One region of the Streptomyces sp. NPDC059866 genome, then DNA from elsewhere that is predicted to be linked to it. Evidence: riboswitches for the same ligand, from Rfam matches in the RefSeq annotation. Region 1 holds a riboswitch; each other region holds the start of a gene.
The links. A riboswitch is a leader RNA that binds a small molecule or an ion and turns the genes downstream of it on or off. The one in region 1 is predicted to bind cyclic di-AMP.

Region 2: linked by a shared signal. The riboswitch ahead of ACFV7R_RS18185 (M23 family metallopeptidase) and the one ahead of ACFV7R_RS22450 (M23 family metallopeptidase) in region 1 are both predicted to bind cyclic di-AMP.
Region 3: linked by a shared signal. The riboswitch ahead of ACFV7R_RS38970 (peptidoglycan DD-metalloendopeptidase family protein) and the one ahead of ACFV7R_RS22450 (M23 family metallopeptidase) in region 1 are both predicted to bind cyclic di-AMP.

What each region holds. Positions count from the first base shown of each region.
Region 1 covers NZ_JBHWJT010000014.1:115,854-122,838, forward strand. The annotation lists gene ACFV7R_RS22440 (M16 family metallopeptidase) at 1-100, shown strand, start outside; gene ACFV7R_RS22445 (M16 family metallopeptidase) at 97-1,485, shown strand; cyclic di-AMP (ydaO/yuaA leader) riboswitch at 1,689-1,853, shown strand; gene ACFV7R_RS22450 (M23 family metallopeptidase) at 1,867-2,631, shown strand; gene ACFV7R_RS22455 (GntR family transcriptional regulator) at 2,820-3,515, shown strand; gene ACFV7R_RS22460 (HPr family phosphocarrier protein) at 3,774-4,055, opposite strand; gene ACFV7R_RS22465 (GNAT family N-acetyltransferase) at 4,234-6,985, shown strand, end outside.
Region 2 covers NZ_JBHWJT010000010.1:261,485-268,469, forward strand. The annotation lists gene ACFV7R_RS18160 (dihydrofolate reductase family protein) at 1-60, opposite strand, end outside; gene ACFV7R_RS18165 (MarR family winged helix-turn-helix transcriptional regulator) at 143-655, shown strand; gene ribA (GTP cyclohydrolase II) at 778-1,413, shown strand; tRNA gene ACFV7R_RS18175 (tRNA-Met) at 1,488-1,561, shown strand; gene ACFV7R_RS18180 (PP2C family protein-serine/threonine phosphatase) at 1,736-2,965, shown strand; cyclic di-AMP (ydaO/yuaA leader) riboswitch at 3,158-3,315, shown strand; gene ACFV7R_RS18185 (M23 family metallopeptidase) at 3,327-4,373, shown strand; gene ACFV7R_RS18190 (PrsW family intramembrane metalloprotease) at 4,497-5,825, opposite strand; gene trmB (tRNA (guanosine(46)-N7)-methyltransferase TrmB) at 5,875-6,756, opposite strand.
Region 3 covers NZ_JBHWJT010000038.1:49,212-56,196, reverse strand. The annotation lists gene ACFV7R_RS38975 (alpha-galactosidase) at 1-1,143, shown strand, start outside; cyclic di-AMP (ydaO/yuaA leader) riboswitch at 1,451-1,608, shown strand; gene ACFV7R_RS38970 (peptidoglycan DD-metalloendopeptidase family protein) at 1,613-2,605, shown strand; gene ACFV7R_RS38965 (SGNH/GDSL hydrolase family protein) at 2,818-3,603, shown strand; gene ACFV7R_RS38960 (TetR family transcriptional regulator C-terminal domain-containing protein) at 3,721-4,338, opposite strand; gene ACFV7R_RS38955 (Glu/Leu/Phe/Val dehydrogenase dimerization domain-containing protein) at 4,392-5,570, opposite strand; gene ACFV7R_RS38950 (MBL fold metallo-hydrolase) at 5,700-6,884, shown strand.

The DNA of each region.
Region 1 (6,985 bases):
GCTCGTCTACGAGCCGACCGCCGCCGAAGCCGCCGAAGCCGCCGAAGCTGCCGAAGCTGCCGAACCCACCGACGACAACAACGAGGAGGCGGCCCAGTGACCGAGCTCGCCACGATGGAGTTCCACCCCCAGCCCCGGGCGGGCGAGGCCAGGCCGTGGGCCTTCCCGGCGCCCACGCGCGGGACGCTCGACAACGGTCTGACGGTGCTGCGCTGCCACCGCCCCGGTCAGCGGGTCGTCGCCGTCGAGGTGCTCCTGGGTGCGCCCCTGGACGCCGAGCCGACCGGCCTCGACGGCGTCGCCACGATCATGGCGCGGGCCTTCTCCGAGGGCACCGACAAGCACTCCGCCGAGGAGTTCGCCGCCGAGCTGGAGCGCTGCGGCGCCACCCTCGACTCGCACGCCGACCACCCCGGCGTCCGCCTGAGCCTGGAGGTCCCCGCCTCCCGTCTGGCCAAGGCCCTCGGCCTGCTCGCCGACGCCCTCAGGGCGCCCGCATTCGCCGACAGCGAGGTCGAGCGGCTGGTGCGCAACCGTCTCGACGAGATCCCGCACGAGCTGGCCAACCCGTCCCGCCGTGCCGCCAAGGAGCTCTCCAAGGAGCTGTTCCCGGCGGCCTCACGCATGTCGCGGCCGCGTCAGGGCACCGAGGAGACGGTCGCCGCCATCGACTCCGCGGCCGTACGCGCCTTCTACGAGAAGCATGTCCGGCCCGCCACGGCCACCGCGGTCGTCGTCGGCGACCTCACCGGCCTGGACCTCGACGCGCTGCTCGGCGACACCCTGGGCGCCTGGACCGGTTCCCCGGCCCAGCCGCGCCCCGTGCCGCCGGTGACCGCCGATGACACCGGCCGGGTCGTCATCGTGGACCGTCCCGGCGCCGTGCAGACCCAGCTGCTGATCGGCCGCGTCGGCTCCGACCGGCACGACCGCGTGTGGCCTGCCCAGGTGCTCGGCACGTACTGCCTGGGCGGCACCCTCACCTCCCGCCTGGACCGTGTCCTGCGCGAGGAGAAGGGCTACACCTACGGCGTGCGCGCGTTCGGCCAGGTGCTGCGCTCGGCGCCGGACGGCAGCGGCGCCGCGATGCTCGCCATCAGCGGCTCCGTCGACACACCGAACACCGGTCCCGCACTGCAGGACCTCTGGACGGTGCTGCGCACGCTCGCCGAGCAGGGTCTGACCGATCCCGAGCGGGACGTCGCCGTGCAGAACCTCGTCGGGGTGGCGCCGCTCAAGTACGAGACCGCGGCGGCCGTCGCGAGCACGCTGGCCGACCAGGTCGAGCAGCACCTGCCCGACGACTACCAGGCGACGCTGTACCAGCAGCTCGCCGCGACGGGCACCGTCGAGGCCACCGCGGCGGTCGTCAACGCCTTCCCGGTGGACCGTCTCGTGACCGTCCTCGTCGGCGATGCGGCGCAGATCAAGGAGCCTGTCGCGGCCCTCGGAATCGGCGAAGTCACCGTCGTCACGGCCGAGTAGAAGGCCTGACAGCGGCACGCCCGCGCAGGGGCCCTGGTGACGGAAGAGTCACCAGGGCCCCTTTATGTCCCAATTGGGGGAGAGGTTGCCTGTCTGACCTGTGGCATGCGCTACAAAAGCCGTGTTCCGTTTGGGGATTGAAAGATGCCCCGTTTAGCGTCTTCCGGGCTGTCCGTCAGGCAGTGCGCCGCGTCCGCGGCACCGGACAGTCATCGCCGAGTCCCCGAACGGCGCGAGCCAGGGGAGCCGGGGACCCAACCATGCAGTCCCTGGGGTGAATCGGACGCCCGCGCGCAGCGAGGGAGTCCGTAGGAGACCTTCCTGCTCCGAACCCGTCAGCTAACCCGGTAGGCGAGAAGGAAGGAAAGGACCAGCCACTTCATGGCGTTCACCCGCGCCACCGGGAAGCACCGTCGTCCCAGCCGGATGCAGCGCACCACCGCCCGCGCCGCGGGCGTCGCCGCGCTCACCACCACCGGCGTCGTCGGCACCCTGGCCGCCCCCGCCCTCGCCGCCGAGCCGGCGCTCGAGCAGACCGGCCTCCTGCCGGTCGTCACCATCGGCGACTCGGTCGCCGACCAGATCGACGCCCAGGCGGCCGCCCAGCAGCAGGCCGCCGAGGAGGCCGCCGCCCAGAAGGCGGCCGAAGCGGCCGCCGAGAAGCGCGCGGAGGAGCGGGCCAAGGAGGCGCGCGAGGCCAAGGAGCGGGCCGCCCGCGAGGCCGAGCGCAAGCGCCTCAACACCTTTGTGCTGCCCATCACCGGCTCCTACGTCTCCACCGGCTACCAGTCCGGCGGCTCCCTGTGGTCCTCCGGCAGCCACACCGGTGTCGACTTCCACGCCGCGAGCGGCACGCCCGTCAACGCGGTCGGTTCCGGCACCGTCGTCGAGGCCGGCTGGGGCGGGGCGTACGGCAATCAAGTCGTGATCAAGATGAACGACGGTACGTACACCCAGTACGGCCACCTGTCGTCCATCGCCGTCTCGGTCGGCCAGACGGTCACCCCGGGGCAGCAGATCGCCCTCTCCGGCGCCACCGGCAACGTCACCGGAGCGCACCTGCACTTCGAGGCCCGTACGACCGCCGAGTACGGCTCGGACATCGACCCCCTGGCCTACCTCCGCTCGCACGGTGTGAACGTCTGACGACAGGCGGCTATGCTGCCCGAAGCCCTGGCTCCCGGAGCCGGGGCTTTCGGCGTTTCAGGGGTCTGTTTGTCCAAAAAATATCCATGGATTCCGGCCCGCCATCGGAAATTCCGGCTCTTTGCAATAGAGTCACTGAACACACGTCAATCGTCGACGTTTCACGGGGATTAAGACGGAGGTCGGGCATGCGTATTCCGGCGCACTCGGTGTGCACGGCGATCCGGGACGACATCGTCGCGGGTGTCTACGAGCGTGGCGGCCGGCTCACCGAGGAACTCCTCGCGCGCCGCTACGGCGTCTCGCGCGTCCCCGTCCGGGAGGCCCTGCGCACCCTGGAGGCGGAGGGCTTCGTGGTGACCCGGCGGCACGCGGGCGCGTGCGTCGCGGAGCCCACCGAGCAGGAGGCCTCCGACCTGCTGGAGATGCGCATGCTGCTGGAGCCGCTCGGCGCCGCCCGGGCCGCCCAGCGGCGCACCGAGGCCCATCTGAAGGTCCTGCGCGGTCTCGTCCGGCTGGGCCAGGAGCGGGCGAGGAGGGGCAACAGCGAGGATCTGCGCTCGCTGGGCGGCTGGTTCCACGAGACGCTCGCCCAGGCCTCCGGGAGCCCCGCGCTGATCGCCATGCTGACCCAGTTGCGACACAAGATCGCCTGGATGTACGCCGTGGAGGCGCCGGCCAGCCCCGCGGAGTCCTGGACGGAGCACGGCGCGATCGTGGACGCCGTGGCGCGCGGCGACGGCGAGCGCGCGCGGGCCGTCACGGCGCTGCACACCGAGCGCGCGACCGCCGCGCACCGGCTCCGGTTCGTCGGCGGCCAGGATCGCGCCGACCGTGTGAGGACTTCGCAACACCCCGTAAACATGTCCAGCCTGCGGCATTAACATATGCGCCGTATACAAAGAGGAGATATTCGGTGGCGGTGCATTTCCGCTGCCCTTTTTCTGGCGCGCCGGGAATTCACGTCCGCGCATCACAGGCGTGCCCGCGTGAATTGCGTCGCGCCCGCCGTGGAAAAGGCGTGAGGCCGCTGCGGGAAACACGCGAAGCCGCTGCGGCAAACACATGAGCCCGCTGCGGAAACGGCGAAGCCGCGCCGCCCGGAAAGGGTGACGCGGCTTCACCGACCGCCGTGCGGGCGGTCAGACGGTCTCGGGCAGCTCCTCGAGGCCCTCGGAGACCAGCTTGGCCAGACGGTCGAGCGCGGCTTCGGCGCCGTCGGCGTCGGAGGCCAGGACGATCTCCTCGCCGCCCTCGGCGCCCAGGCTGAGGACGGCCAGCATGGAGGCCGCGTTGACGGGGTTGCCCCCGGCCTTGGCGATCGTCACCGGGACGCCTGCGGCCGTGGCGGCTCGGACGAAGATGGAGGCGGGGCGGGCGTGGAGGCCCTCGGCCCAGCCGACGTTGACGCGGCGCTCAGCCATGTGATGCTGCCCTTCAGTGTTCAGGGTTGTCTAGACCAGTTTCCCATATCGTGAAGCATGCCCGGAGCGGTCCTTCGTCCCGTCCGGAGGTGGCGTCGGACCGCGGCCTCGGTCCGACTCCCGTCCTTGCACAGACTGCCTCGCGCCGTTGTCGTACGCGAGCCGTACTCTGGGGCGCATGCAGAGCTCGTCGGAGCGGCACGAGTACCCCGCCCACTGGGAAGCCGACGTGGTGCTGCGCGACGGCGGCACCGCGCGCATCCGCCCCATCACCGTTGATGACGCCGAGCGCCTGGTCAGCTTCTACGAGCAGGTTTCGGACGAGTCGAAGTACTACCGCTTCTTCGCGCCCTACCCGCGTCTGTCCGCCAAGGACGTCCACCGCTTCACGCACCACGACTTTGTGGACCGGGTGGGACTCGCGGCCACCATCGGCGGCGAGTTCATCGCCACCGTACGCTATGACCGCATCGGCGCCGACGGCCTGCCCGCCTCCGCGCCCGCCGACGAGGCCGAGGTCGCCTTCCTGGTGCAGGACGCCCACCAGGGCCGCGGTGTCGCCTCCGCCCTCCTGGAACACATCGCCGCCGTCGCCCGGGAGCGCGGCATCCGCCGCTTCGCCGCCGAGGTGCTGCCCGCCAACAGCAAGATGATCAAGGTGTTCACGGACGCCGGATACACCCAGAAGCGCAGCTTCGAGGACGGCGTCGTACGCCTGGAGTTCGACCTCGAACCCACGGACCGTTCGCTCGCCGTGCAGCGCGCGCGTGAGCAGCGCGCCGAGGCACGGTCGGTACGGCGGCTGCTGGCGCCCGGTTCCATCGCCGTCGTCGGCACGGGCCGCACGCCCGGCGGCGTGGGCCGCAGCGTCCTCGGCAACATCCGAGAGGCAGACTTCACCGGCAGTCTGTACGCCGTGAACAGGGCCCTGCCCGAGGGCGTCAAGGAACTCGACGGGGTGCCGGCGTACCGCTCGGTGCGCGACATCGACGGGCCCGTCGACCTCGCCGTCGTTGCCGTCCCCGCGGAGTACGTGCCCGAGGTGGTCACCGGGTGCGGCGAGCACGGAGTGCAGGGCCTCGTCGTGATCTCCGCCGGCTACGCCGAGAGCGGCCCCGACGGACGGGATCGCCAGCGTGCGCTCGTGCGGCACGCGCGCGCGTACGGCATGCGGATCATCGGGCCGAACGCCTTCGGGATCATCAACACCTCCCCGGACGTCCGCCTCAACGCCTCCCTGGCCCCCGAGATGCCGCGCCCCGGACGGATCGGGCTCTTCGCGCAGTCCGGGGCCATCGGCATCGCACTGCTGTCCCGGCTGCACCGGCGCGGCGGCGGAGTCACCGGAGTCACGGGTGTGTCGACGTTCGTCTCGTCCGGCAACCGGGCGGACGTGTCCGGCAACGACGTGCTCCAGTACTGGTACGACGATCCGGACACCGACGTCGTCCTGATGTACCTGGAGTCCATCGGCAACCCGCGCAAGTTCACCCGCCTCGCGCGACGGACGGCGGCGGCGAAGCCGCTCGTCGTGGTGCAGGGCGCGCGCCACGGAGGTGCCGCGCCGCAGGGCCACGCCGTACGGGCGACGCGGCTGCCGCACGCCACCGTGTCCGAGCTGCTGCGGCAGGCCGGCGTGATCCGGGTGGACACGATCACCGAGCTGGTCGACGCGGGGCTGCTGCTGGCGCGGCAGCCACTGCCGGCGGGGCCGCGGGTGGCGATCCTGGGGAACTCCGAGTCGCTGGGGCTGCTGACGTACGACGCGTGTCTGTCCGAGGGGTTGCGGCCGCATCCTCCGCTGGACCTCACGACGGGGGCTTCGGCGGAGGACTTCCAGGCGGCGTTGTCGCGGGCGCTGGCGGACGACACGTGCGACTCCGTCGTGGTGACCGCGATACCGGCGATCGGGGAGGCGTCGGTGGGGGATGCGGCGTTGGCGGAGGCGTTGCGGTCGGCTGCTGCTGCGGCTCCTTCCAAGCCGGTGCTGGTGGTGCACGTGGAGCTCGGGGGGCTGGCGGAGGCGTTGTCGGCTGCGGCCAGTACTGCGCCACAGGCCTCTCCCAGCGGCCCCGGCGTTGCGGGTGGGCGAGGGTGGGCCGCGCTGCCCGGCGCTGACAGGGTGCCTCCCCCGGAGGGGGAACCCCCAGCGTCCACCCGTGCCGCCCCTGGGGGTGCCCCCTCCGGGGGAGGAACGACTGGCCGCGGCTGGGAAGGACATATCCCTGCCTACCCCGCCGCCGAACGCGCCGTCCGGGCTCTTGCCGAAGTCGTCAAGTACGCGCAGTGGCGGCGGGACGCCGCCGAGCCCGGGAAGGTGCCCGAGTTCGAGGACATCGACGAGGAGGGCGCCGCCGAGCTGATCGGCGGGCTGCTCGCGCGCGGGCAGGGGCTCACGCTCGGTACGGAGGAGACGTGCGAGCTGCTCGGGAAGTACGGGATCAGCGTCCACCGCGCCCTGCCCGCCCCCGCCCCCGACGCCGCAGCAGCAGCCGCCCGCACCCTCGGCTACCCCGTGGCCCTCAAGGCCACCGCCCCGCACCTGCGTCACCGCGCGGACCTCGGCGGCGTACGCCTGGATCTGGCGGACGAGGAGCAACTGCGACGGGCGTACACCGAGTTGACGGAGCTGTTCGGGACGCCCGAGGAGCTGCGGCCGGTGGTACAGCGGATGGCCCCGCGAGGGGTGGACACGGTCGTACGGACGGTGATCGATCCGGCGGCCGGAGCGGTGCTCTCCTTCGGGCTGGCCGGGGCGGCCTCCCAGTTGCTCGGCGACACGGCGCACCGCCTGATCCCGGTCACCGACCGCGAGGCGACCTCGCTGATCCGCTCGATCCGTACGGCACCGCTGCTGTTCGGCTGGCGCGGTTCGACGCCCGTCGACACCCCCGCCCTGGAGGAGCTGTTGCTGCGCGTGTCCCGGCTGG
Region 2 (6,985 bases), on a different contig from region 1:
GTCGTCCAGGTAGCCGTCGAGGGAGACGGCGGCGGACAGCAGGACGTGAGGGAAGGGCATCGGCACACCCATCTGGGAAACGGCCGGGACGGCCGGAGACGGCGGGCTTGGTTCAAGTTTTAAGCAAACCTACACTGGTCGTATGACGACTCGCTGGCTCACCCCCGAGGAGCAGCGCGCCTGGCGCGCGTACATCGCGGCCACCCATCTCGTGGAGGACGCGCTCGACCGGCAGCTCCAGCAGGAGGCCGGCATGCCGCATCTGTACTACTCCATCCTGGCCAACCTCTCCGAGACCGAGGAGCGCCGGCTGCGCATGACCGACCTCGCGGAACGGCTGAAGATCACGCGCAGTCGGCTGACGTACGCGGTGGCCAGACTGGAGAAGGACGGTCTGGTGCGGCGGGAGGAGTGCCGGTGGGACAAGCGGGGCACCGTCGCGGCTCTGACGGACGAGGGGATGGCCGCCCTGGAGCGTGCGGCACCGGGTCACGTCGAGACGGTCCGTGCCCTGCTCTTCGATCACCTCACCCCGCAGCAGGTGGGCCAGCTGGAGGAGATCTTCACGGGCGTCACACAGGCCCTCCAGGGTGACGACTCGCAGAGCGCGTCCACCGATGTCCCCTGGCTGCGCCGCTCGTCATCCTGTTCGTGAGCCGCGTCACACATCGCCGGTCCCGCCGCATCCGCGTTGCTTCAAACTTCAAGCATGGGTAGGGTCCCTGATCGAGAGGCTGCTTCAAATCTGAAGCAGCTTGTACGGAATCGGAGGCCCGCATGCCCGACTTCCCCGCCGCCACGCCGCGCGCCCGCGTCCGGGTACCGCTGCGCTTCCACGACGGCTACAGCGTCGACGCCGAGCTGGTCACCTTCCACGGTCTGACCGACGGCCAGGAACACGTGGCCGTCGTCCTCGGCGACCCCGGGCCCGTGCCCCTGGTCCGGCTGCACTCCGAGTGCCTGACCGGCGACGTCTTCGGCTCCGCCCGCTGCGACTGCGGCCCCCAGCTGCGCGAGGCGGTCGAGCGCATCGCGGCCCGCGGCGGCGTCCTGCTCTACCTCCGCCAGGAGGGCCGGGGCATCGGCCTCTACAACAAGCTCGACGCATACGCCCTCCAGGACCAGGGCCTGGACACCTACGAGGCGAACACCGCCCTCGGCCTCCCGGAGGACGCCCGCGACTACACCTCGGCGGCCCAGATGCTCCAGGCCCTGTCCGTCACGGACCTGGACCTGCTGTCCAACAACCCCGACAAGGCCGACCAGCTGCGCACGCTGGGCCTCACGGTCCGCGACCGCATCCCGACGGGCGTCTTCACCACCGCCCACAACGTCCGCTACCTGCGCGCCAAGGTCCTGCAGACGCAGCACACCCTCCCGCTCGGTCAGCTGACCGAGCTGAACGCGGGCTGAGCGGCCTGTCGCCGGGCGGATACAAACCCTGGCGCGACCGGCCCCGCGGATGGCGTACACTGGAGTCACAACGACGCGGGGTGGAGCAGCTCGGTAGCTCGCTGGGCTCATAACCCAGAGGTCGCAGGTTCAAATCCTGTCCCCGCTACTGAAGGCCTGAGGCCGGAATCCAGTTCATGGATTCCGGCCTCAGGCGTTACCGGACATGACCGAGGGTTACCGGCATGTCATCCGGTCGGCCCATCCGGCTCGCCCCCCGCCCCCGCTCCGGAAAACCTGGACGGACGAGGCGGTGTGTGGACGTACGTGGCGGGAGACGAGGGTGCGGCCTGCGGAGGCTGAAGGAGAGAGGCCGTACACCCGACGGGGCGGGCGGTTGCCTGAAGAGACGGTCCCCGGCCACGGGCTCGGCGGCGAAGCCGCGCACCTGCACGGCCGGAGCGAGACGCGACGGATCTCCTGCGCCCGCACCTTCGTCCGGGCGCTCCCCGCACTGCTGCTCGTCATCGGCGGCGTCTACGACTACCTCACGCCCCGCCCCTACACCGCGGCCCCCCTGTTCACCGCCGCACCCCTGGTCGCCGCGCCGCTGCTGTCCCGGCGGGTCACGATCCTCACCGGCATCGCGTCCGTCGCCGTCGTGCTCGGGCTGCACATCCGGTACGGCACGGTGTCGCGCGTCGACGCGCTCACCGAGCTCGTCACCGTGGCGACGGTCGCCGTGCTGGCCGTGCTCATCAATGTGCTGGTACGCCGCAGCCACGCCCGGCTCGACTCGGCGTGGAAGATCGCCGAGGCGGCCCAACGCGCGGTGCTGCCCGAACCCCTCGGGCGGATCGGCGGCTTCGACATCGCGGCACGCTACGAGGCGGCCCAGGCGGACGCCTTCATCGGCGGCGACCTGTACGCGGTGCAGGACAGCCCGCACGGTGTACGGCTCGTCGTGGGCGACGTACGGGGCAAGGGGATGGGCGCGGTGGGGACCGTCGCCGTGGTCATCGGGGCGTTCCGGGAGGCCGCCGAGCAGGAGGCGACGCTTCAGGGGGTCGCCGAGCGGCTGGAGCGGGCGCTGACGCGCGAGGCCGCGCGGCGCGACGGCGTCGAGGCCACCGAGGGGTTCGCCACCGCCGTACTCGCCGAGCTGCCGCCCGGTGACGGGGTCGTACGGATCCTCAACCGCGGTCATCCGCCGCCGCTGCTGCTGTGTGCCGACGGCACCGTACGTCCGCTGCCCGCCCGCGAACCCGCGCTGCCGCTCGGCATGGGCGATCTGGGCGCCTGGCCGGCCCGTGTGGAGGAGTCCCGTTTTCCGGACGGGGCGATGCTGTTGCTGCACACCGACGGCCTGTCCGAGGCCCGCGACGCGCACGGCAGGTTCTACGACCCCGCGGCGCGGCTGGCGGGCCGCACCTTCCGCGGACCGGGCGAACTGCTCAGCACCCTGGCCGAAGAAGTGCGCCGGCACTCCGGGGGCGGGATGACCGACGACATGGCTCTGCTCGCCGTACGACGACCGTCACCAGACGTGACCGGACGAACGCCCTCCGCATAACAACTGACACACAGTCAGAAACTGTGACACCCCTGAGTCGCGGTCAACTCGCCCGATTTTCGCCATTCATGACCCTGTACGTCCGGCCGGAAATCGTTAAAGATCAAGTGGAACCGCTTGGAATTCATGCCCCGCTTCTATTAACGTCCGATAACGCAGCGCGGTCGTCCCAGCCGTCACAAGAGTCGGCTCCGTGCGCACGCGCCGAATCCTGCAAGGGAACCGGGGAACCACCAACTTGGGGTGAATCGCGGGTAGGTCGCCGTGGCAACACGGCTGATTTACGCGCGTAGGAGACCTTCCTGCTCCGAACCCGTCAGCTAACCCGGTAGGCGAGAAGGAAGGAAAGGAGTACGCCTACGTGGCGTCCAACCGGCCTGCCCCAGAAGCCCCCTTCGTGCCGGCCCAGCGCTCCGGCGACACCGTCGTCTACGGCGGGCAGCGCACCGACGAGGGTCCCTGGGAGGAGTGGAACCCCACCGCGGAGTCCCTCCGCCCCGTACGCGGCCGGCATCGCGTCTCCAAGCAGCGCGGCGGTGGACTCGCCCGCAGCTCCACGGTTCTCGGCGTCGGCGTCATAGCCGCGGTCGGCGCGGGCGGCATGGCCAGCGCGCAGACCGGCAAGCCGCCGGTGTCGATCTCGATGCCCGACCTGCCGTCCGTGGGCGGGCTCATCTCCGACGACTCCGACGACTCCGACACCTCCGGCGAGACCGCCACCGCTCCGCTCAGCAGCCTCGGCATGACCACCGCGGACACCGCCCAGGGCACCACCGACGCCGGTGAGGCGCTGCGCACCCGCATCATCGCCCAGGCCGAGCAGCAGCAGGACCAGGTCGACACCAAGGCCGCCACCGCTGCCAAGGTCGCCGCCGAGAAGGCCGCCGCCGAAGCCGCCGCCAAGGCCGAGCAGGAGGCCGAGGCCAAGGCCGCCGCCGAGAAGGCGAAGGCCGAGGAGGAGGCCCGCCAGAAGGCCGAGGCCGAGCGCCTCGCCCAGCTGGCCAAGCAGTACGCGCTGCCCACCTCCTCGTACACCATCACCTCGAGCTTCGGTCAGGCCGGTGCCCTGTGGTCCTCCGGCTACCACACCGGCCTCGACTTCGCCGCGCCGACGGGCACGCCGCTCAAGGCCGTGCACAGCGGCACGATCACCGAGGCCGGCTGGAACGGGTCGTACGGCTACAAGACCGTCCTCACCCTCGATGACGGCACCGAGGTCTGGTACGCCCACCAGTCCTCCATCAACGTCAGCGTCGGCCAGAAGGTCACCACGGGCGAGGTCATCGGGCGCGTGGGCGCCACGGGCAACGTCACCGGGGCTCACCTGCACCTGGAGGTGCACCCCGACGGCGCGGGCAGCGGCATCGACCCGCTGGCCTGGCTGCAGAGCAAGGGCCTCAACCCCTGACATCCGCTCCTTTCGAACCCCGGCGGTCCTGACGGCACCCCCCCGACGTCAGGGCTGCCGGTTCGCGGTGTGTGCGGAACGGCTGTTGCCGGGACCTCACGGCGCCGATCGCCCGGCGCGCCCCTACGACTGGTACGGGTTGTACGCGGGATGCCGTTGGTACGGGGGATACGGCTGGTATGCGGGATACGGCGCCGCCATCGGCCAGGGCGGCACAGCCACCGGTACCGGCGGAGCCGTCACCCGCGCCGCATACTCCAGCGCCGGCCGCGCCACCTCCCGTCGGCTCCACAGCTCCCGCAGCAGTTCGCCTTCCCGTAGGACGAAGTCCGCGCCGGCCCGGCCCCGGCGCCCGCGATGCCGTAGGAACGCCAGCGAGGTCGCGTACGCCTCGTACTGCGCCACCGCCCGCGCGGCCGGCTTCCCCAGGTGGTGCCCGGCGTACTCCCTGGCCAGCCGGCGCGCCCGCATCGAGCCCAGCGCGAACGGTATGGCCGGTGTCAGCCAGCCGGCGGCGACATAGGCCGGGAGTTCCTCGCGCACGGTCCGCAGCTCCCGCTGCCGGGTCCAGATCACCAGCCAGGTCAGCAGCCCGAACGCGGGCACCATGAACCCGCCGTACACCGCGAAGAACCCGAAGTTGCCGAAGGTCGCCGAGCCGTTCCAGAGCGCGTGCATGCCCATCGCGAGCAGCAGCCCGGACAGCGGCATCAGTACGCGCCGCAGATGCTGGCGCTGCCCGGAGAGCGCCGCGATGCCGAAGCCGATGCCCGTGAGGACGGTGAAGAGGGGGTGCGCGAACGGGGACATGATGACGCGGACGAAGAAGGTCGCCGCCGTGACGGAGGCGATGCCGCTGCCGCCGGTGAGCTGGTCGGTGCCGAAGGCGGTGCCGAGATAGAGGATGTTCTCGGTGAACGCGAACCCGGTCGCGGTGACCCCGGCGATGACGACACCGTCGACGATCCCGGTGAAGTCCCGGCGGCGGAAGAGGAAGAGCAGGAGTATGGCAGCCGCCTTCGCGGACTCCTCGACGATCGGCGCTATGACGGTGGCGCCCAGGGTGTCCGCGCTCGCCGGATCGGCGGTCGCCGTCGCTATCCATCTCGTCGCGAAGCTGTTGGCGACGATCGCTATCAGCGCCGCCGCGCAGGCGCCCCAGGCGAAGGAGAAGACGAGGTTGCGCCAGGGGCCGGGCTCGACGCGGTCGAGCCAGCGGAAGGCGGCTATGAGGAGCGGTACCGGGAGGACCGCGAGGCCGAGACCGACCAGGAATCCCTCGGTTCCGGTCTGCTCGCGGACGAGGGCGAGGATGACGAGGCCGGAGATCGCGAGCAGGGTGATCAGTGCGCCGTAACGCACCCATGTGCGCTGCCACCAGTGCGGATGCCGCCGCAGTGCGCCGCCGGTGGGAACGCTGGGGTGCGTCGGGTACGGGGGACTGGTGGCCACGGCATTGACCCTAACGAGGCAGGGGCGCCGCCCGCGAGGGCGCGAGGGCTCAGGCGCCGGTGGAGGACTGGTCGTGGTCCTGCTGGTGATGCTCTTCGTGCTGTGCGTGCTCTGCGGGGTGCTGCTCGTGCTGTACGCGGCGGAAGAGCAGGTCGTTCACGACATGACCCTTGTCCAGGCCCTGGCCCTCGAAACGGGTGAGCGGGCGGAAGCCGGGGCGTGGCGCGAAACCGCCGTCGGGCTGGGTGTTCTCGAAAGCGGGGTGCGCCGTGAGGACCTCGAGCATCTGCTCGGCGTACGGCTCCCAGTCGGTCGCGCAGTGCACGATCGCCCCCGGCCTGAGCCGGGTCGCGGCCAGCGTGAGGAAGGCCGGCTGGATCAGGCGCCGCTTGTGGTGCCGCTTCTTGGGCCAGGGGTCGGGGAAGTAGACGCGCAGCCCGTCGAGGGAGTCGGGGGAGAGCATCTCGCGCAGCAGGATGATGGCGTCGCCGTTGCCCACCCGGATGTTGGTGAGGCCGGACTGGTCGGCGAGGTTGAGGAGATTGCCCTGGCCCGGCGTGTGGACGTCCACCGCGAGGATGTTGGTGTCCGGGTCGGCGGCGGCCATCCGGGCGGTGGCCTCGCCCATCCCGAACCCGATCTCGAGCACGACAGGGCCCGCGTTGCCGAACAACTCCGTCAGGTCGATGACCCGCTGCCCGTCGATGTCCAGTCCCCACTTGGGCCACAGCCGCTGCAACGCGTCGGCCTGCCCGGCGGTCACCCGGCTCCGCCGCGGCTGAAAACTCCGAATCCGCCGCTCGAAGTGCGACCCCGCAGGATCCGCCTTGGGCCCATCGGGAAACCGCGGCTCCCCCTTCCCCCGCGTACGCCGAACGGAGACACCGGGGATGGGGTGGGGGGCTTCGGGGGTGTGGAGGGAGTCAGACACAGTGGAGTCGATTTTAGCCCCGTCAGCCCGCGAGCATTCATGCCGCCGTCAGCCTCCCCGTCAGTCCGCGGGCGGCGCCATGCCTCCCCGTCAGTCCGCGGGCACCCGTGCCGCCTGGGGCGGCACGGGTGGGCGCTGGGGGTCCCCCCTGGGGGAGGCACCCCGCCGGCGCCGGGCTGCGCACCCCACCCCCGCCCGGCCCCCACGCCGGTTCCCGTAAAACCCCGCC
Region 3 (6,985 bases), on a different contig from region 1:
AGCGAGGAGCAGCAGCGGGCGCTCGCCCGGCGGGCCGCGGCGATCGGCGTCGAGCTGTTCGTGGTCGACGACGGCTGGTTCGGGGCGCGCACCAGCGACCGCGCCGGGCTCGGCGACTGGACACCCAACCCCGACCGCTTCCCGGCCGGGCTCAAGCCGCTCGCCGACGACGTGCACGCCCTCGGGATGCAGTTCGGGATCTGGGTCGAGCCCGAGATGGTCAACCCGGACAGCGAGCTGTACCGCGCCCATCCGGACTGGGTGCAGTTCCAACCGGGGCGAAAGCGGACAGAACTTCGTAATCAGCTCGTACTGAACCTCGCGCGGGAGGATGTGCAGGACTACCTCTGGGAGCAGCTGCACGGGCTCCTGTCCAGCGCCCCGATCGACTACGTCAAGTGGGACTTCAACCGTTGCTTCACCGATGCCGGCTGGCCCGGCGAGCCGTATCCGCAGCGGCTGTGGGTCGACCATGTGCGCGCCGTGTACGCCCTGGTGGACCGGCTGCGGGCGGCCCACCCCGGTGTCGCCTTCGAGTCCTGCTCGGGCGGCGGCGGTCGCATCGACCTCGGTGTGATGAGCCGTACCGACCAGGTGTGGACCTCCGACAACACCGATCCGCTCGACCGGCTCGCCATCCAGGACGGCTTCAGTCAGATTCATCCCGCGCGCGTGATGGCCGCCTGGGTCACCGACAGCCCCAACGCCCAGCTCAACGGCCGGGTCAGCTCGTTGCGCTTCCGCTTCGTCAGCGCCATGGCCGGGGTGCTCGGCGTCGGGGGTGACCTCACCCGGTGGACCGACGAGGAGCTCGCGGAGGCCCGGGACTGGGTGGCGCTCTACAAGGAGATCCGGCCACTCGTGCAGCGCGGGGACCTCCACCGGCTGCGGCCGCCACGGGGCGGGCTGAGCGCCGTCCAGTACGTACGCGGCGACGAGGCCGTCGTGCTCGCCTGGCTTCAGGCGCAGAGCTACGGGGAGCCCGTCCCGGCGCTGCGGCTGCGTGGCCTCGACCCCACCGCATCGTACGAATGCCGCGAAACGGGCGAAGTGCACCGGGGTGCCGTACTGCTGCACCACGGACTGCGCACCGGGCTGCGGGGTGACCTCGATGCGACGGTTCTCCGACTGCGCCGCATCTGACTCTTCTGTCCGAATTAACCTCTTCATTCCAAGTCGCTCGGGAATAAAGGAACCTGGAGCGACGTCACGTGAGCAGCGTCATATCCGTGACCGTGCGTCGCCCGTCATGTCCACGTAATCCAAGCGCTTTTCAAGGGCATTTGCGGAACATGACGGTTTCGGAATCCACGGAGGGTGACGGTGAATTCGGTGAACTGATCAAGAAGTGGGTGTTCGTGCGGAACCTCTTGCTTGTCCCATTGCGTCTTGGTCGCTTACGTTCCACACCGATCCGGGCGGACGCCTAATCCTGCCGCCGCCCGGTGCCCGCGCAAACCCACCCGTGTACGGCAGGAGCGGGGGACCCACAGGTACAAATGCCTGTTCCGGTCTCCGGAACGGCTAGGGGTACAGCCGCGCTTCGGCGCGGCCGGGCATCTCCAGTCCGCACCCGACAGCTCACCTCGCAGGCGCCGGAGAGGAATTCGCCATGCCCGCGAAGGGTAAGCACCGCCGTCCGAAGACCCAGCGTTTCACCCGTTCCATCGCCATTGCCGGAACCGGTGGCGCCGCACTCGCCCTCCCGCTGATGGGGGCCGCCGGCGCCCATGCCGCCACTGCGCAGTCCGCTCCGGAAAACGCCGTTCAGTCGGTCGCCGCAGAGAAGGCCACCGCCCAGAAGAAGGCCGCCGAAAAGAAGTCCGCCGCCAAGAACGCCGGTGTGAGGACCTATTCGGTGAAGATCGGCGACTATCTTGCGAAGATCGCCGAGGGGCAGAACGTCAGCGGTGGCTGGCAGAAGCTCTACCAGGACAACCGTGAGGTCGTCGGCGACAACCCGTCGCTGATCCACCCCGGCCTGAAGCTCACGATCGGCAAGAAGGCCGCGGCGGGCACGGACGAGCCGTCGTCCGCTTCGTCCCCTTCCTCGTCGGAGTCGTCGGAGGCGTCCGAGGCCTCGAAGTCGTCGAACTCGACGGAGTCCTCGGCGAAGCCGTCCGATCAGTCGTCGTCCGCCGAGTCCTCCGCGTCGAACACGTCGACGGCCACCCAGACCTCCGCCGGCACCTCCAGCGGTTACTCCTCCCCCGTTGAGGGCGTCGCCGTCGGCACCGCCTACAAGGTGGCGGGCAGCATGTGGTCCAGCGGCTACCACACCGGCGTCGACTTCGCCACGCCGACGGGCACCCCGCTCAAGGCCGTCGGCGCAGGCACGGTCGTCTCCGCGGGCTGGGCCGGTGCGTACGGCAACCAGGTCGTCCTCAAGCTGGCCGACGGCTACTACGCCCAGTACGCCCACCTGTCCTCGCTGTCCGTCTCCGCCGGCCAGACCGTGACCGCGGGCCAGCAGGTCGGCTTCTCGGGCTCGACCGGCAACTCGACCGGTCCGCACCTGCACTTCGAGATCCGCACCACGCCGAACTACGGCTCGGACGTGGACCCGGTCGCGTACCTCCGCTCGCACGGCGTCTCCGTCGGCTGACGCACGCGCTCTCACGCCACCGAAGGCCGGACCCCGATCCCCGGGTCCGGCCTTCGGTGTGCGCGGACGGAGCGGTTATTCCACAGTTGACCAACCTTTTGGCAGTGGCTTATCTCACCGCCCGTCAACCTCTTCCTACGGTCGCGTAGGTCACATTCGACGCGGAATCATGTCCCGACGTGGCAGACGATTCGAAGAATGACAGCAGATCAGTGATCGGGTCGTACGTGGCGGTGGGGGACAGCTTCACCGAGGGCGTAGGCGACCCCGGCCCCGACGGGGCGTTCGTCGGCTGGGCCGACCGCTTCGCCGTACTGCTCGCGGACCGCCGAGCCGAGGGCGACTTCCAGTACACGAACCTCGCCGTACGCGGAAAACTGCTCGACCAGATCGTGGCGGACCAGCTTCCGCGGGCCGTCGAACGCGCGCCGGACCTGGTCTCGTTCTGCGCCGGCGGCAACGACATCCTCCGGCCCGGCACCGACCCGGACGACGTCGCCGAGCGCTTCGAGCGGGCGATCGCCGCGCTGACGGCCGTCGCGGGCACGGTGATGGTGACGACCGGCTTCGACACCCGGGGCGTACCCCTGCTGAAGCACCTGCGCGGCAAGATCGCCACCTACAACGGGCATGTGCGGGCCATCGCCGACCGGTACGGCTGTCCGGTGCTCGACCTGTGGTCCCTCAAGTCCGTTCAGGACCGCAGGGCCTGGGACGACGACCGGCTGCACCTCTCGCCCGAGGGGCACACCCGCGTGGCGCTGCGGGCCGGTCAGGTCCTCGGCCTCCCCGTCCCCGCCGATCCGGAGCAGCCCTGGCCGCCGGTTCCGCCGCGCGGCACGCTCGACGTCCGGCGGGACGACGTCCAATGGGCGCGCGAGTACCTGGTGCCGTGGATCGGCCGCCGGCTGCGCGGCGAGTCGTCGGGCGACCACGTGACGGCGAAGGGGACGCTGTCGCCGGACGACATCAGGATGCGGATCGCGTCGGTGGCTTGAGGCACATCCGTGGCGGACGCCGGGGGAGCGGGTCGTTCCGATCGCCTGCGTCGGATCGGCCCGCCTCCGGCGCTGACGGGCGTACGCCTTGAACCGCAACCTGTCCTCGCGGACGGCTCACGCGTGCCCCGCCGACGGCACCTCGGCCAGTCCGAGCTCGCGGGCGAGCGCCTCGTCGGCCCACTCCTGGGCCCGGGCGCGGGACAGTGCGCCCGGGTACGACGTCAGCTGGACGGCGAGGCCGTCGAGCAGGGCCGTCAGCCGCAGCGCCGCGCCCATGGGGTCCGGGCAGCGGAACTCGCCGGCGGCCACGCCCTCGGCGATGACCTCGGCGATCGCCGCCTTCCAGCGCTTGTCGAGGTCCCGGGTGACCTCCTGCAGGGCCGGCTCGCGCAGGGCGGCAGCCCAGCCCTCTATCCACAGCCGCCAGCCCTTGGCCTGGCCGGTCGGGGCGTACCAGCGCACGGCCGACCGGAGCCGGCGCAGCGCCGTCGTGCGCCGGCCGAGCAGCTTGCTCAGCTGGGCCAGGTCGTCCTCGGCGGCGTATGCGAACGCGGCGGCGACGAGCTTTTCCTTCGTCGAGAAGTGATAGAGCACCAGCGCGTTGCTCACGCCGAGCGTGGAGGCCACGTCGGCGATCCGGACCGCCGCGACACCCCGCGCCTCGATCTGCTCCACGGCGGCGCGCAACAACTCCTCGCGCCGTTCCTGCACGCTCAACCGCACTCTCGCCACGCGTTCACCCTAGGCCCTGTCGCACCATCGGTGCGCACGCGCGCGTGCGGCCGTCACCGGTACCAGCCGTAGCGTTCCGCGAGCACCGGGAGCCGGGCCGCCGCGACGGCGTGCGCGGCGGTCCGTGGTGTCGTGCCGTCGGTCTGCGCGCGGGACAGGACGAGCTCGACGAGAGCGCGCATCGAGCGGCGCGTGTACGTGAACGCCTCGTCCGCGTCGGCGCCGATGTCGCCGAAGAGGGTCCACCACCACCAGGCGTTCGTCCCGGAGTTGACCACCACGTCCGGCAGGACCGTGACTCCGCGCGCGGTCAGCAGCTCCTCCGCCTCCGGCAGTACGGGCATGTTGGCCGCCTCGACGATCCAGCGGGCGGTGATCCGGTCCTGGTTCGTGGTGTCGATCGCGTAGGAGACCGCCGCCGGCACCAGCACCTCCGCGTCGGCGGACAGCCAGGCGTCACCGGCCAGTTCACGGTCCCCGGGCCGCAGTACGCCGCGGTCCACCACGCCGTACGCGTCCCGCGCGGCGAGCAGCGCCTCGACGTCGAGCCCGTCGGGGTTGGCGATGGTGCCCTTGATGTCGGCGACCGCCACGATCGTCAGACCCGCGCGCGCGAGGAACCGTGCGGTGGCCCCACCCATGGTGCCCAGCCCTTGGACGGCGACCCGCGTCCCGGCATACGGCACTCCGGCCCGGTCGAGGGCCGTGAGCAGCGACTCGGCGACCCCACAGCCGCCGACCAGCTCGTCGAGCCCGATGCCGTCCACCTCGACCGCGAACGCGTCGGCGAGCCTCTGCCTGGCGGTGGCCTCGTCGTCGAGCAGCGGATACACGGCCTGGATCGACGAGACGAGCCCTGCATCGGTGGCGGCCCGGTCCACGAGGTCCTGGGTGAGGCCGAGGTCCTCGCCCGTGGTCCAGCAGCTCTCGACGTACGGCCGCATGGCCCGCAGGTACCGCACCAGGATTCCGTACGCCTCCGGGTCCCGCGGGTCGCAGTCGATACCGCCCTTGGCGCCGCCGAGCGGGACGTAGCGGCCCTCGGGGTTGTAGTGCAGCGCCTCCTTCGTGGTCATGCCGCGCGCGAGCCCGGTGACCTCGTCCGACGTGCAGCCCGCGCGCATCCGCAGCCCACCGCTGGCGACGCCGCGCACCAGCCGGTCGACGACCAGGAAGCCCTGGCGGCCGGTGACGTGGTCGGTCCAGGTGAGCGACAGCAGGGGGGCGGTCATATGGAGACTCCTCGGGGCGGATCGGCCAGTGATTACTGACTCCCGGTTCAGTATGGCGCCTGGTCGGTGCAGGAGTGTCGGAGGGGCGGACCATAATGGGAGGCCTTACCGACTCCACCTGGAGGTACCGTGGCCGGTTCCCGTTCCCTGAGCTCCGGGCTCCGCGCGCTGCAGCCCGAGGCCTTCGGCGCGGATCCGAGCGGTGAGCGCATGGCGCGCATCCGCAGATCTCCCTACTTCAAGGACGGGGTCTTCCAGAACCCCGGCGGCCCCTCCCGGACCCGGCCGTCGGGGTCGCCACTGGACTTCGCGAAGAAGTACTTCGACAAGGAAGATCGCAGGCGCCGCTCCCCGAAGGGTGCGGTGCCGGTGCATGCCACCACGCTCGCCGACCTCGCCAAGCCGCCGGTCACCGGGCTGCGGCTGACCTGGATGGGCCACTCCAGCGTCCTCGCGGAGATCGACGGACAGCGGGTGCTCTTCGACCCGGTCTGGGGTGAGCGCTGCTCACCGTTCCCCTTCGCCGGCCCCAAGCGCCTGCACCCGGTGCCGGTCCCGCTGGCGGCGCTCGGCCCGGTCGACGTCGTGGTCATCTCGCACGACCACTACGACCACCTGGACATGCCCACGATCAAGGCGCTGGCCGGCACGGACACCCTGTTCGCCGTCCCGCTCGGCGTCGGCGCACACCTCGAACACTGGGGCGTGTCCGCCGAGCGGCTGCGCGAACTGGAGTGGCACGAGACGACGCGGGTCGGCGGGCTCACCCTGACCGCCACCCCCGCCCGTCACTTCTGCGGCCGTGGCCTGCGCAACACCCAGCACACGCTGTGGGCCTCCTGGGTCGTGGCGGGGGACGAGCACCGGATATTCCACAGCGGTGACACCGGGTACTTCGAGGGCTTCCAGGACATCGGCGCCGACTACGGCCCGTTCGACGCGACGATGATCCAGCTCGGCGCGTACAGCGAGTTCTGGCCCGACATCCACATGACTCCGGACGAGGGCATGCGCGCCCACCTCGACCTTCAGGGCGGGGAGCCGGGCGGTGTGCTGCTGCCGATCCACTGGGGGACCTTCAACCTCGCCCCGCATGCCTGGGCCGAGCCCGGCGAGTGGACGATGGACGCCGCCGGCGCGGTCGGACAGGCGGTCGCCGTCCCTGTTCCGGGCGAGCCCTTCGAGCCCGCTGGAATCCTCCCCACGCGCCCCTGGTGGCGGGATGTGTCCCTGCCGCTGAACCGCAAGTGGCCCGTTCCGGAGATCACCCCGGAGGCGTCTCGTGACGACCTCGACCTTGTGGGTGAGGGCTGACCGCGGATGGGCTGAAGCGCGTGACGGAAGTCCTCGCAACCATGTCGGAGTCCGAGCGGGAGCACCCCCTGCAACCGCACGACACAGCAGCGGCTCGCAAG